DNA from 2 places in the Rhodopseudomonas sp. BR0G17 genome. Region 1 is predicted to be linked to the other one. Evidence: predicted binding sites of a transcription regulator. Region 1 holds the regulator's gene; the other holds the start of a gene.
The links. The regulator LexA, encoded in region 1, represses DNA repair genes until DNA is damaged. The targets are predictions, from matches to a motif close to TGTTCNNNNTGTGTTCNG.
Positions count from the first base shown of each region.

Region 2: the regulator LexA is predicted to act here: its motif matches at 5,019-5,036, upstream of uvrA (excinuclease ABC subunit UvrA).

Region 1 is NZ_QUML01000006.1:160,273-166,502, reverse strand. It holds gene DY467_RS07335 (OmpA/MotB family protein) at 1-276, opposite strand, end outside; gene DY467_RS07330 (HAD family hydrolase) at 536-1,162, shown strand; gene DY467_RS07325 (acyl-CoA thioesterase) at 1,193-1,681, shown strand; gene arr (NAD(+)--rifampin ADP-ribosyltransferase) at 1,827-2,240, shown strand; gene DY467_RS07315 (hypothetical protein) at 2,270-2,599, opposite strand; gene DY467_RS07310 (molybdopterin molybdotransferase MoeA) at 2,798-4,009, shown strand; gene lexA (transcriptional repressor LexA) at 4,186-4,896, shown strand; gene DY467_RS07300 (ComEC/Rec2 family competence protein) at 4,956-6,230, opposite strand, start outside.
Region 2 is NZ_QUML01000001.1:69,496-75,725, forward strand. It holds gene DY467_RS00345 (acyltransferase family protein) at 1-1,546, opposite strand, end outside; gene uvrA (excinuclease ABC subunit UvrA) at 1,920-4,937, opposite strand; gene DY467_RS00355 (outer membrane protein) at 5,248-5,988, opposite strand.

The DNA.
Region 1 (6,230 bases):
CTTGCTCTTGACGTGACCCTGCACCGGCACGCCGTCGGTCTCGATCACGCCGGCGAACCGCGAGTTCTGCTGCACGCCGAACGCGTCGCGCATCGAGCCGGCTACGATCTGCATCTTGCGCAAGTCCTGAGTCGAGAACGACACCAGCATGACGAAGAAGCTGACCAGAAGGCCCATCAGGTCTGCGAAGGTGACGAACCAGCCGTGGGTGGCGTGAGCTTCCTCGGCCTTCTTCTTGTTGTTGCCCGAGGACAGGCGTCCACCACCACCCTTCATCGGCTTGGATCCGATGCGGTCGACGACGGCAGCAAGATGGGAAGTCCGAAGCGCATGAGCGGATCGCCGCTGGTCAAAACCGGCGCCGCGACCCCGCATACGGTGCAAGGTGATTGCAGCAAGATGCGCTTCGCAGCGGCATTTCTTGTAGCGGCTGCGGATTACCAAACGGTTTCGTCAGTCTATAACATTCTTTAACCAAAATGCGTATGTGTCGCCGCCGCATGACTCGCATCTTCTCATCGACAAGGTTCTCAGCATGACCACCGCCCTCGCCCCCGGCGCCGCCGATGCGCTGCTGTTCGATCTCGGCCGCGTGGTGATCGACTACGACCTGCGCCGCACCTTAAAGGCGTGGGCCGTCGAGCTCGGCAGCGATCCGCATGCGCTGATGGCCAAGCTGGCGCAGGACGACACCTTTCATCGCTATGAGACCGGCCACGTTACCGATGCGCAGTTCTTCGCCGCCGTGCGCAGCGCGCTCGGGCTGACGCTGACCGACGAGCAATTGCGCGAAGGCTGGAACGCGATCTTCATCGGCGAAATGCCGGGCATCGCGCCGCTGCTCGACCGCGCCGCCAAGCAGCTTCCGCTCTACGCGCTGTCCAACACCAACGATGCGCATATCGCGCATTTCTCCGAGCACTATGCCGAGCTGCTGGTGCACTTCCGCGAACTGTTTCTGTCGTCGCAGATCGGCATGCGCAAGCCGCACGGCGAGACCTACGATTACGTCGTCAAGGCGATCGGGGTTGCGCCGCAGCGCATTGTGTTCTTCGACGATCTGGCGGAAAACATCGAAGCCGCGCGCGAGCGCGGGCTGCACGCCGTCCAGGTGCATTCCAGCGACGACGTCGCCCGCACGCTCGATCAGCTCGGGCTGTAAGCGCGCGAAACGACCGACCGACGAGACGCGATGATGACCGACGCTTCTGCCGATCTTGCCTGGGATCATCCCGCCCCGTTCACGCTGCCGATGACGCCCGCGCCGGCCGATATCGACGGCCTCAACCACACCAACAACTCCGTCTATGTGCGCTGGTGCGACAGCGTCGGCTGGGCGCATTCAGAAGCGCTCGGGCTGTCGCTCGCCGACTGGCAGCGGATCGATCGGGCGATGGCGATCCGGCGCGGCGAATACGACTACCTGCTGCCGAGCCATTTGGGCGACGAGCTGCTGCTGGGAACTTGGATCTATGGCAGCGACGGCAAGCTGGTGATGGAACGCCGCTTCCAGCTGATCCGCCTGCGCGACGGCGCCACCATCATGCGCGGACGCTGGCAACTGGTGTGCATCGAACTGAGCAGCGGCCGCCCGCGCCGCCTGCCGCCGGAATTCGTCAGCGTCTATCTGCCGGTGATGATCAAGGCCGATGACGGCGGCCCAGCGCCGGCCACCGCTTAGGACCGGCCTCTTCCACTCGGATCTCACTGCGTCTTGAGCCGGGCGAAGGAAACCGCGACGCGCTCGGTATCAGCCTCGAGGCTGATGAACCCGACACGCACCGACGTCGTTGTCGTCGGTTCAGTCACACCGGAGCGCGCCCCTCATGTCCGCAGCGGCCAGCATGTTCGTGCGTCAGTTCTTCCACGGCACGCGGGCCGATCTCGCTCCCGGCGAGCTGATCGTGGTCGGCTACCAGTCTAACTTCACTACCGTAGCGCCGCTGTCCTGGGTGTATTTCTCCGGCACGCTGGACGCTGCGATCTGGGGCGCCGAGCTCGCCGCCGGCGATGCGCCGCAGCGGATCTATGTGGTCGAGCCGACCGGCCCGTTCGAAGACGATCCCAATCTCACCGACAAGAAGTTTCCCGGCAATCCGACGCTGTCCTATCGCTCGAAGCATCCGCTGCGCATCGTCGCCGAAGTGACCAAGTGGCAGGGCCACCCGCCCGAGCGCGTGCAGCAGATGAAGGACGGTCTCGCCCGCCTCAGCGCCGAAGGCGCCGAGATCATCGATTAGCGCTTCAAAAGCACGGCGGCGTGCGCTCGTTACTGCGCCGGCAGCGCCCGGCAATCCATCGAGTACACCAGCTCGCCCTTGGCGGTGCGGCCGATCGGCTGGCACGGCGTGGACGCACGGCTCGGCTGTGCGCTCGGCGCTGCCGCAGGGCGTGCGGCTTCGCTCGGAGCTGCGGCCGGCGCAGCCGCCGGAGCCGCTGCAGGCTCAGGCGCGGATGCGGACGGCGGGCCGTAATCGCCGGCGTTGAACGACGGCGCCCAGCCTTTGCTCCAGTCGTGGCGCATCCAATACACCGAGCCGAACGCGATGATGCCGACCACGACCATGATCCGCAGGAACCATTTCGGGAAATCTTCCATCTGCGCGCTCCACGTCCGCTCGATGCCTGGAACCGGTCGTACAGGCGAAGACGACGGTTCGACAATAATGATTTAGGCCGACGCGGCGGGACGCCGCGCTCACAGCCGACGCCGGGCGCATCTTGCGCAGGCGCCGCGCGCCACCTAAAGCCGGATCGTGACGGTTCGATTTCAACTTGCCTGCGAGGGAGAAGCCCGATGGCTCTGATGCCGGTCGACGACGCGCTGGCCGCGGTGCTGGCTGGTGCGCATGGGCTCGACACCGAGCTGGTCGCGATCGAGGACGCTCACCGCCGCGTGCTGGCGCGCGATCTCGCCGCGCTGCGGACCCAGCCGCCGCAGGCGATGTCGGCAATGGACGGCTACGCCGTGCGCGCGGCGGACGTGGCGGCGACACCGGCAACGCTCCGGGTGATCGGCGAGATCGCAGCCGGCCGCCCGGCGACGATAGGCATCGGCCCAGGCGAGGCGCTGCGCATCTTCACCGGCGGCGTGGTGCCGGAGGGTTCGGACGCCGTGGTGATCCAGGAAGACACCGTGCGCGACGGCGACCGCGTCACTGTCAATGAAGCCGTCAAACCCGGCCGTCACATCCGCCCGGCCGGAATCGATTTCAAGGAAGCCCAGGTGCTGCTGCGCCAGGGCCACCGGCTCAGCGACCGCGACCTCGCGCTTGCGGCCGGCATGAACCACGCGGCGCTGCCGGTGCATCGCCGCCCGCGGCTGGCGATGCTCGCCACCGGCGATGAGCTGGTGATGCCGGGCACCACGCCCGCGCCCGGCCAGATCGTCTATTCCAACGGCTACGCGCTGCGTGCGCTGGCGCGCGCCGAGGGCGCCGACGTGATCGACCTCGGCATCGCCGCCGACACGCTGGACGCGACCCAGGCCGCGATCCGGCAGGCTCGCGATCTCGGCGTCGATCTGCTCGTCACCACCGGCGGCGCATCGGCCGGCGACCATGATCTGGTCAAAGGCGCGCTGGAGGCCGAAGGCACCACGATCGCGTTCTGGAAGATCGCGATGCGGCCGGGCAAGCCGATGATGCACGGCCATCTCGGCCCGATGCGGGTGATCGGCCTGCCCGGCAATCCGGTGTCGTCCTACGTCTGCGCGGTGCTGTTCATGGTGCCGCTGATCCGCGCGCTGTGCGGCATGAGCGAGCCAAGGCATGTCCGCGAGCCGGCGCTGCTCGGCGCGGACCTTTCTGCCAACGATCAGCGCGAAGACTATCTGCGCGCCACGCTGTCGCACGACCAAACCGGACGGCAGATCGCCACTCCGGTCGACAGCCAGGATTCGTCGCTGCTGGCGCGGCTGGCGTCGGCGGAAGCGCTGATCGTGCGCCCGGCTTTCGCGCCGGCCGCACCGGCCGGTTCACCCTGCGTCATCCTTAAGCTCCCGCTATAGCGACCCGTGAAAATCCTAGATTTCGATTAAGAGGTTGCGGAACACACCCCGAACAGATAGTGTCCGTTCATGATTTGTTTTCGAGATTCGGCGACGATGACGCTCTCACAAGGGCTCGTGGCCCGAACCGAAACGCACCTCGAACCGGCACATCATCGCCGACTGGGGATTTGCCGATGCTGACGCGCAAGCAGTTTGAGCTGTTGAAATTCATCAACGAGCGACTGAAGGAAGCCGGCGTGCCGCCGTCCTTCGACGAGATGAAGGATGCGCTCGACCTCCGTTCCAAGTCCGGCATTCATCGCCTGATCACCGCGCTGGAAGAGCGCGGCTTCATCCGGCGGCTGCCCAATCGCGCCCGCGCGATCGAAGTCATCAAGCTGCCCGACACCGGCGGGATGCCCGGCAACAGCCGGCGCGGTTTCACCCCGAGCGTGATCGAAGGCAATCTCGGCAAGGTGCGGCCGCCAAGCCCGGCGCCGGCCGAGGATGACAACGATCGCGGCAGCGTCGCGGTGCCGGTGATGGGACGGATCGCAGCCGGTACGCCGATCGAAGCCCTGCAAAGCCGCAGCCACACCATCAGCGTTCCAGCCGACATGCTCGGCAGCGGCGAACACTACGCGCTGGAAGTGCGCGGCGACTCGATGGTCGAAGCAGGCATCCTCGATGGCGACATGGCGCTGATCCAGAAGAACGACATCGCCGACACCGGCGACATCGTGGTGGCGCTGATCGACGAAGAGGAAGCTACGCTGAAACGCTTCCGCCGCCGCGGCGCCTCGATCGCGCTGGAGCCGGCCAACGCCGCCTACGAGGTGCGGATCCTGCCGCCGAACCGCGTCCGCATCCAGGGCAAGCTGATCGGGCTGTACCGCAAGTATTGAGGCGTGCAGTGGACAGAGCTGGTCGCCCGCTCTGTCGTCGGCGTGCGGGCCTTTGCGCCCTACTCGTCGCCCACTTGGTCCTGCGGAGCCGGCGTGGCGTCGATCGGCGCACGGCGGCGACTTGAAGGTTCGGTCGAGATAGACGCGTCCGTCGCCTCCGCGGCCGCTGGAGCCCAGGGCCGGCTCTGGCCGCGAGGTCGGGCGGCCTCCGCCACGAACAGCCCTGGATCGTTTGCGCTCCGCCGCAGCGCCAGCGCGCCATTCGCCTGCAATTCGTCCCGGCCGATCACCCGTGCGGCGCAATCCGGCGGTGGCTGGCCGGCCGTGACGATCAGCACGGCACGGGCGCAATCGTCGGCGAGCCCGTCGGGGCGGAGCGACAGCGCCACCAGCCGTCCGTCGGCGAGCGGCGTGACACAGCCGTCCGGATCGCAGGAGACGCCGGCACGCAGCGACGCTGCATCCGGGGCACGGGAATCGGCATCGGAAGCGAGCCACTCCTTCAGCCGAAAGCTATCCCCGCCGCCCTGCATCAGGCGCAGCCGGCCGTCGGCGCCGCGTACCGCGACCTGCCTGCCGTCGCCGGCAATCAGCACCTCCGGCTGCGGCGTCAGCGCCGCCCAGGCGATGGCGACGCCAACGCCGAGCGCCCCGGCCCAGCGCAGCGGCGAGCGGAGCAGACCGAGCATCACGATACCGAGCGAGGCGACGAGCAAGGGGCCGGTGCCGAACGCGGTGACGCGGCCGACCGCGCCGGGCAGCGACGCCACCCATCGGGCGACCAGGATCATCCAGTCGATCCCGAGTTCCATGATCCGCCAGAACGGCGCATCGAGCCCGAACGGCATCGCCGCGAGCCCGAGCAGCCCCGCCGGCATCACGATCGCCGACACCACCGGCATGGCCGCCAGATTGCTGAGTACACCATAGGGGGTGATGCGGTGGAAGTGATAGGCTGCGTACGGCATCGTCGCGAAGCCGGCGACCAGCGAAGCCAGCGCCAGCAGCGCAATTTCCCGCCCGCCCCACAGCGCCACCCGCGCAGCAGTCGAACTATCGGCCTGCGCGAACACCGCCGGCATGCCGATCTGTACCAGCGCGACCAGGCCGAGTGTGGCCGCGAACGACATCTGGAAGCTCGGATGCACCAACGCTTCCGGCGCGATCAACAGCACGACCAGTGCAGCCAGCGCCAGCGTCCGAAACGTGATTGCGCGGCGGTCGACCATCACGGCGATTAGCACCACCGCGGTCATCAGAAAGCTGCGCTGGGTCGCGACTTCCGCACCCGACAGCGCCAGATAGAACGCCGCGGCGAGCAGCGCGACCGCGGC
Region 2 (6,230 bases), on a different contig from region 1:
CGTCAGCCGCCGTGGAGATCGGTTTTCCGTCCAGAACGATATTGTCACGTTGTGGAGCGAGGTAGCAATGCCAGCACGCGCCAACGACAAGACTGGTTTGGGGGGTCAACCAATGCTCCAAGATATCGAACATCGACGGACATTCCAGCTTCCCGGAATTGGTCAGTCCGCGGACCGGGGGGCAGCCGGGAATCGCAATGAATAAGACCTCAATCTCGCGCAGATCCAGTGTGGAGATTCGGGGCCAATACTGAATAAGATTACTGTCACCAAGGAATACGACCCGCCGCCCGGTGGGCGAGCCTGTGCGATAGACGTGCTGCTCTGGATTGTGCCATCCGGTTGGAGGCCACACGAACTCAGTTTCCAACGTGCCAAACTGCGCTGGGAGTGCTGTAGTCAGCCGGCTGACCAATAATCCGCGATACGCTGAAAGCGCCATGATCGCCGTGACTACCATCGTGGCCAGCAGAATCAGCGGCGAGAGTTTGTAACGGCGAACATTGAGTTCGACACACTGATAGATCAGCCACGCCGCTGCGAAGCTAGTGAACAGCGCAAAGAGGATCCATTCTGTCGGAGGCCGTCCAGGAGAGACGAGTGCGATGAATGACAGAATGGGCCAGTGAACTAGATACAACGGATAGCTGATCAAACCGACGCCGACCGCCAGCGGGTTCGAAAGTAGTCTGACCACATAGCGAGACCCCGGCGCAAACGCGATAACTATCGCGGCACCCGTGGTCGGAATCAAAGCACGCCAGCCAGGGAAAACGTCGCGGCGATCTGTCAATATCATTCCAGCGACGATCAGCATGAGCCCACCGGCAATGGCTGCTTCACATCCCAGACGTCCAATGCAATGGTTGACCGGCGCGTCACTGAACTCGCCCCATTTTGACGAATGGCTGAGATAGGCGAGCACGCCCCCTATACTCAGCTCCCATACACGCGTGACGGGCAAATAGAAGGCGGCGGTTGGATGCGTTGGCGACAACGAGATGCTGAGAGCCAGCGATCCAGCGAACGACAGAACTAGAAGAGGGACTAAGAGACGCCTGAAGCGCCAAACCAGCATCAACAGCAGCGGCCAGACGATGTAGAATTGCTCTTCAACACCCAGAGACCATAGATGCAGCAACGGTTTCTTTTCCGCCGCGGCATCGAAATAGCCTGCCTCGGAGAGATTAAGGAAATTAGAAATGAAGCTGGCACCTGCCAGAACGTGCTTGCCGACCTGCTCAAACTCATCTGGTAGAAGCATGAACCAGCCAGCAAATAAGCATAGCAGTAATATGATGAGCAGAGCCGGGAAGATACGGCGAATTCGTCGCGTGTAGAAATAACCTATGGTAAAATGTCCGGCCGAGAGTTCGCGGAATATGATCCGAGAGATTAAAAATCCGGAGATTACGAAGAATACGTCAACGCCGGTGAATCCGCCCGGTAACAATGCTGGGAAAGCATGAAATATTAGAACTCCCAGAACGGCGATTGCGCGAAGCCCATCAATGTCGGGGCGATACTCCCGGGGCAGGTAAGGCATTGATTCAAACGAATCCGCAAACGTCTACGACGGGATGCTATATCACCTCATTGTCAAATATTCGGCCGCAGCATGCAAGCTCCCCGTGAGTAGTTTGTCTTCTGTCGGCGAAGCAATCGCCTTTGTTCAGGCTCGCGTCCTAAAGCTGCGCACCGACGCATCGTTGTCAGGCCTCACGGCCCGACTCCTCTCGATTTCAGTTCAATAATACGCCCCTTATCGCTCTATCAGCTTGCAGAGACTGCCTGGCACTAGCATCTGAGAATCCAAAGACGTTGCTGAATCCGATTCCGTCGTCGCAGCCCTCGTTGCCGAGGTTGATCGGCCATTCGACGGTCTTGCCTTGGTCAGGGTGTTGTTTATTGCGCCAACCTCACTCCGCCGCCTCGTCCGTCTTCCTCTTCCGCGCCGCCGTCGGCCCCTTCTTCTCCAGCACCGGCTTCAAGAACTTCCCCGTGTAGCTCCTCGGCGCTTTGACGATGTCTTCCGGCGGGCCCCAGGCGACGATTTCGCCGCCGCCGTCGCCGCCTTCGGGGCCGAGGTCGATGACCCAGTCGGCGGTCTTGATGACTTCGAGATTGTGCTCGATCACCACTACAGTGTTGCCCTGGGCGACAAGCTCGTGCAGCACCTCTAACAACTTGGCCACATCGTGGAAGTGCAGGCCTGTCGTCGGCTCGTCGAGAATGTAGAGCGTGCGCCCCGTCGCGCGCTTGCTGAGCTCCTTGGCGAGTTTGACGCGCTGGGCTTCACCGCCGGAGAGCGTCGTCGCCTGCTGGCCGACATGGATGTAGTCGAGGCCGACGCGCTGCAGCGTCTTGAAGGTCTCGCGGACGCGCGGCACCGCCTTGAAGAACTCGGCGGCTTCCTCGACCGTCATGTCGAGCACGTCGGCGATCGACTTGCCCTTGAAGAGCACGTCGAGCGTTTCGCGATTGTAGCGCTTGCCCTTGCAGACGTCGCAAGTGACGTAGACGTCGGGCAGGAAGTGCATCTCGATCTTGATGACGCCATCGCCCTGGCAGGCCTCGCAGCGGCCGCCCTTGACGTTGAATGAGAACCGGCCGGGCTCATAGCCGCGCGCCTTGGATTCCGGCAGGCCGGCGAACCACTCGCGGATCGGCGTGAACGCGCCGGTGTAGGTCGCGGGGTTTGAGCGCGGGGTGCGGCCGATCGGCGACTGATCGATGTCGATGATCTTGTCGATGTGCTCGAGACCCTCGATGCGGTCGTGCGGCGCCGGCGGCTCGGAGGCGTTGTTCAGCTTGCGCGCGATCGCGCGATACAGCGTGTCGATCAGTAGCGTCGACTTGCCGCCGCCGGAGACGCCGGTGACGCAGGTGAACAGGCCGAGCGGAATCTCGGCGGTGACGTTCTTCAGATTGTTGCCGCGAGCATTGACCAGCTTGATGGTGCGGCGATGGTTCGGTGGCCGCCGCTCCGGCACCGGCACGTCGAGTTCTCCGGTGAGGTACTTGCCGGTCAGCGACTTCGGATTGCGCATGATCTCGGCGGGCGTGCCCTGCGCGACGATGTGGCCGCCATGGACGCCGGCGCCGGGACCGATGTCGAGCACGTAGTCGGCGAGGCGGATGGCATCCTCGTCGTGCTCGACGACGATCACGGTATTGCCGAGGTCGCGCAGCCGCTTGAGGGTGTCGAGCAGCCGGGCGTTGTCACGCTGGTGCAGGCCGATCGACGGCTCGTCGAGCACGTAGAGCACGCCGGTGAGGCCGCTGCCGATTTGCGAGGCGAGGCGGATGCGCTGGCTTTCGCCGCCCGACAGCGTGCCGGACGAGCGCGACAGCGTCAGATAATTGAGGCCGACGTCGAGCAGGAAGCTGAGGCGGTCGCGGATCTCTTTGAGGATGCGGACGGCTATCTCGCTCTGCTGCTTGTTGAGCACGTCCGGCACCTTGGCGAACCAGTCGCCGGCCGCCTTCACCGACAGCTCGGAGACTTCGCCGATGTGCTTGCCGCCGATCTTGACGCACAGCGCCTCGGGTTTGAGGCGATGGCCGTGGCAGGCGTCGCACGGCACATCGGAGAAATACTTGCCGAGCTCCTCGCGCGCCCACTCGCTCTCGGTCTCGCGGAAGCGGCGCTCGATATTGGTGACGACGCCCTCGAACGGCTTCTTGGTGTCGTAGGAGCGGACGCCGTCTTCGTAGGAGAACTTGATCTCGTCGTCGCCGGAGCCGTGCAGCAGCACGTTCTGGACCTTCTTGGACAGGTCCTTCCACTTGGTGTCGAGCGTGAACTTGTAGTGCTTGCCGAGCGCGGTCAGCGTCTGCAGGTAGTACGGCGAGGACGACTTTGCCCACGGCGCTATCGCGCCCTTGCGCAAGCTGAGCTCCTTGTCGGGCACCACGAGGTCGGCGTCGATGTGCTGTTCGATGCCGAGGCCGCCGCATTCGGGGCAGGCGCCGTACGGGTTGTTGAACGAGAACAGCCTGGGCTCGATCTCCGGAATGGTGAAGCCGGACACCGGGCAGGCGAACTTCTCCGAGAACAGGATGCGCTCGGCACCGCTCTTGTCGTGGATTTTCGCGACCTTCTTGTCGGCCTTTTTCTTTTTGCCTTCGACGTCGTCATTGCCGGGCTCAGCCGCCGGCGGCGCGGCGGGCGCGTCCGCAAACTCGATCACCGCCAGCCCCTCGGCGAGCTTCAGCGCGGTCTCGAAACTCTCGGCGAGGCGCTGGCCGATGTCGGGGCGGACGACGATGCGGTCGACCACGACGTCTATGTCGTGCGGGAATTTCTTGTCGAGCGTCGGCGCCTCGGCGAGCTCGTGGAACGCGCCGTCGATCTTGACGCGCTGGAAGCCCTTCTTCAGCCAGTCGGCCAGCTCCTTGCGGTACTCGCCCTTGCGGCCGCGAACCACCGGCGCCAGCAGATACAGCCGCGTTCCTTCCGGCAGCGCCAGCACGCGGTCGACCATCTGCGACACGGTCTGGCTTTCGATCGGCAGGCCGGTCGCGGGCGAGTAGGGCACGCCGACGCGCGCCCACAGCAGGCGCATGTAGTCGTAGATCTCGGTGACTGTGCCGACAGTCGAGCGCGGGTTCTTCGAGGTGGTCTTCTGTTCGATCGAGATCGCCGGCGACAGGCCGTCGATCTGGTCGACGTCCGGCTTCTGCATCATCTCAAGGAATTGCCGCGCATAGGCCGACAGCGACTCGACGTAGCGGCGCTGGCCCTCGGCGTAGATGGTGTCGAACGCCAGCGACGACTTGCCGGAGCCCGACAGACCGGTGAACACCACCAGCTTGTCGCGCGGGATGGTGACGTCGACGTTCTTGAGATTGTGCTCGCGGGCGCCGCGAATGGTGATGGCGGTCCGGCTCGAGGCCGCGGGGGTCTGACGCTTGGCCTTGATCACTTCGTCCATGCGGGTGTCCAGACGCGCGACAACGCGCCGGTTGGGGCGCGCGCCGGAGCGTCCGGGGCTGGCGCCGGTTAGGGCTGAGCCTGGAACATAGGAAGAACGCGACGCGATTGCCAGAGGTTGCGGGCGTCCATCAACCGGATTGTTGACGATAAGGGCGTGGGCCGCTGGTTCCGCTGGGGCCGAGCCAGGACGATCGCTTCTCCGCGGTCTGCCGCGGCCGACGGCGAGGCCGCTGCATTTGTCCGAACGCAAAAAGGCCGGCGCGAGGCCGGCCTTCCGCAAGCGCGATTGAAATCAGCCGCCGCGAAGCTCAGTAGCGCGCCACGATCGGGCCGCCCCAGCGATAGTTGATGCGGGCGGTGACGACGTCGACGTCCTGCTTGATGTGGTCAACATTGGTGGTTGGCGCGAAGGTGATGTCGCGGCCACCCATGAACAGGTGATCGTATTCGACGGCGAACGACCAGTTCGGGGTGAAGCCGTATTCGAGGCCGCCGCCGACCGCTGCGCCCCAGCGCGTCTCACTGGCATCGTCGATGGTCGTGCCCGCCAAGGTCCGATAAGTCGTGTACTTGTCGCTCGTGACCGCCGCGCCGCCCTTCACGTAAAGCAGAGCATTACTCCAGGCGTAGCCAACGCGGGCGGTGAACAGGCCGAACGCATCGACTTTGCTTTGATCAGTCGTGTTTGTGAATCGAAGGCTTGAGTTTGAGCCCTTGAAATCGGCCCAGTTGCCCTGAGCTTCAACACCGAACACCCAAGTGCCGACCTGCCAATTATAGCCGATCTGACCACCAACGGTGCCGCCGGAAGCGTCGTGACACCCTTCGCCGAACGCCGGGAACGGCGTAGCCGTGGTGCCTTGATAATCCCAGCACTTCCTGCTGGTGCCCCAACCGCCGTTGGCGCCGACGTAGAAGCCCGACCAGTCGTAAGCCGCCGCAATGATCGGCGGTGCCTTGGTGTAAGGACGAGCCGCGAGATCGGCAGCCATCGCCGGCGCAGCGCCCAACGCAATCAAACCGATAGTCCCCAACAGAAATTTCTTCATCGCAATCCCCCCGGTTCGTCTGTGCTTCACCGGCTCTCGGTCCGCGGTGTCCCCGCCGCAGAGCGAGAAGCGCGAGCGCCCCTCGAAATTCCACGTGACGACCATACACGCAATGCGAGCAACGCGCCGTCGCGGAAATGCAACACTCGCGAGTGAAATGTGATTCCTAAAACCATGGATAGATCGCCGAAAACGTTGCGCTCAACGGCGGGTTACCGCTGAGACTTCATCTCCCGGCTTCC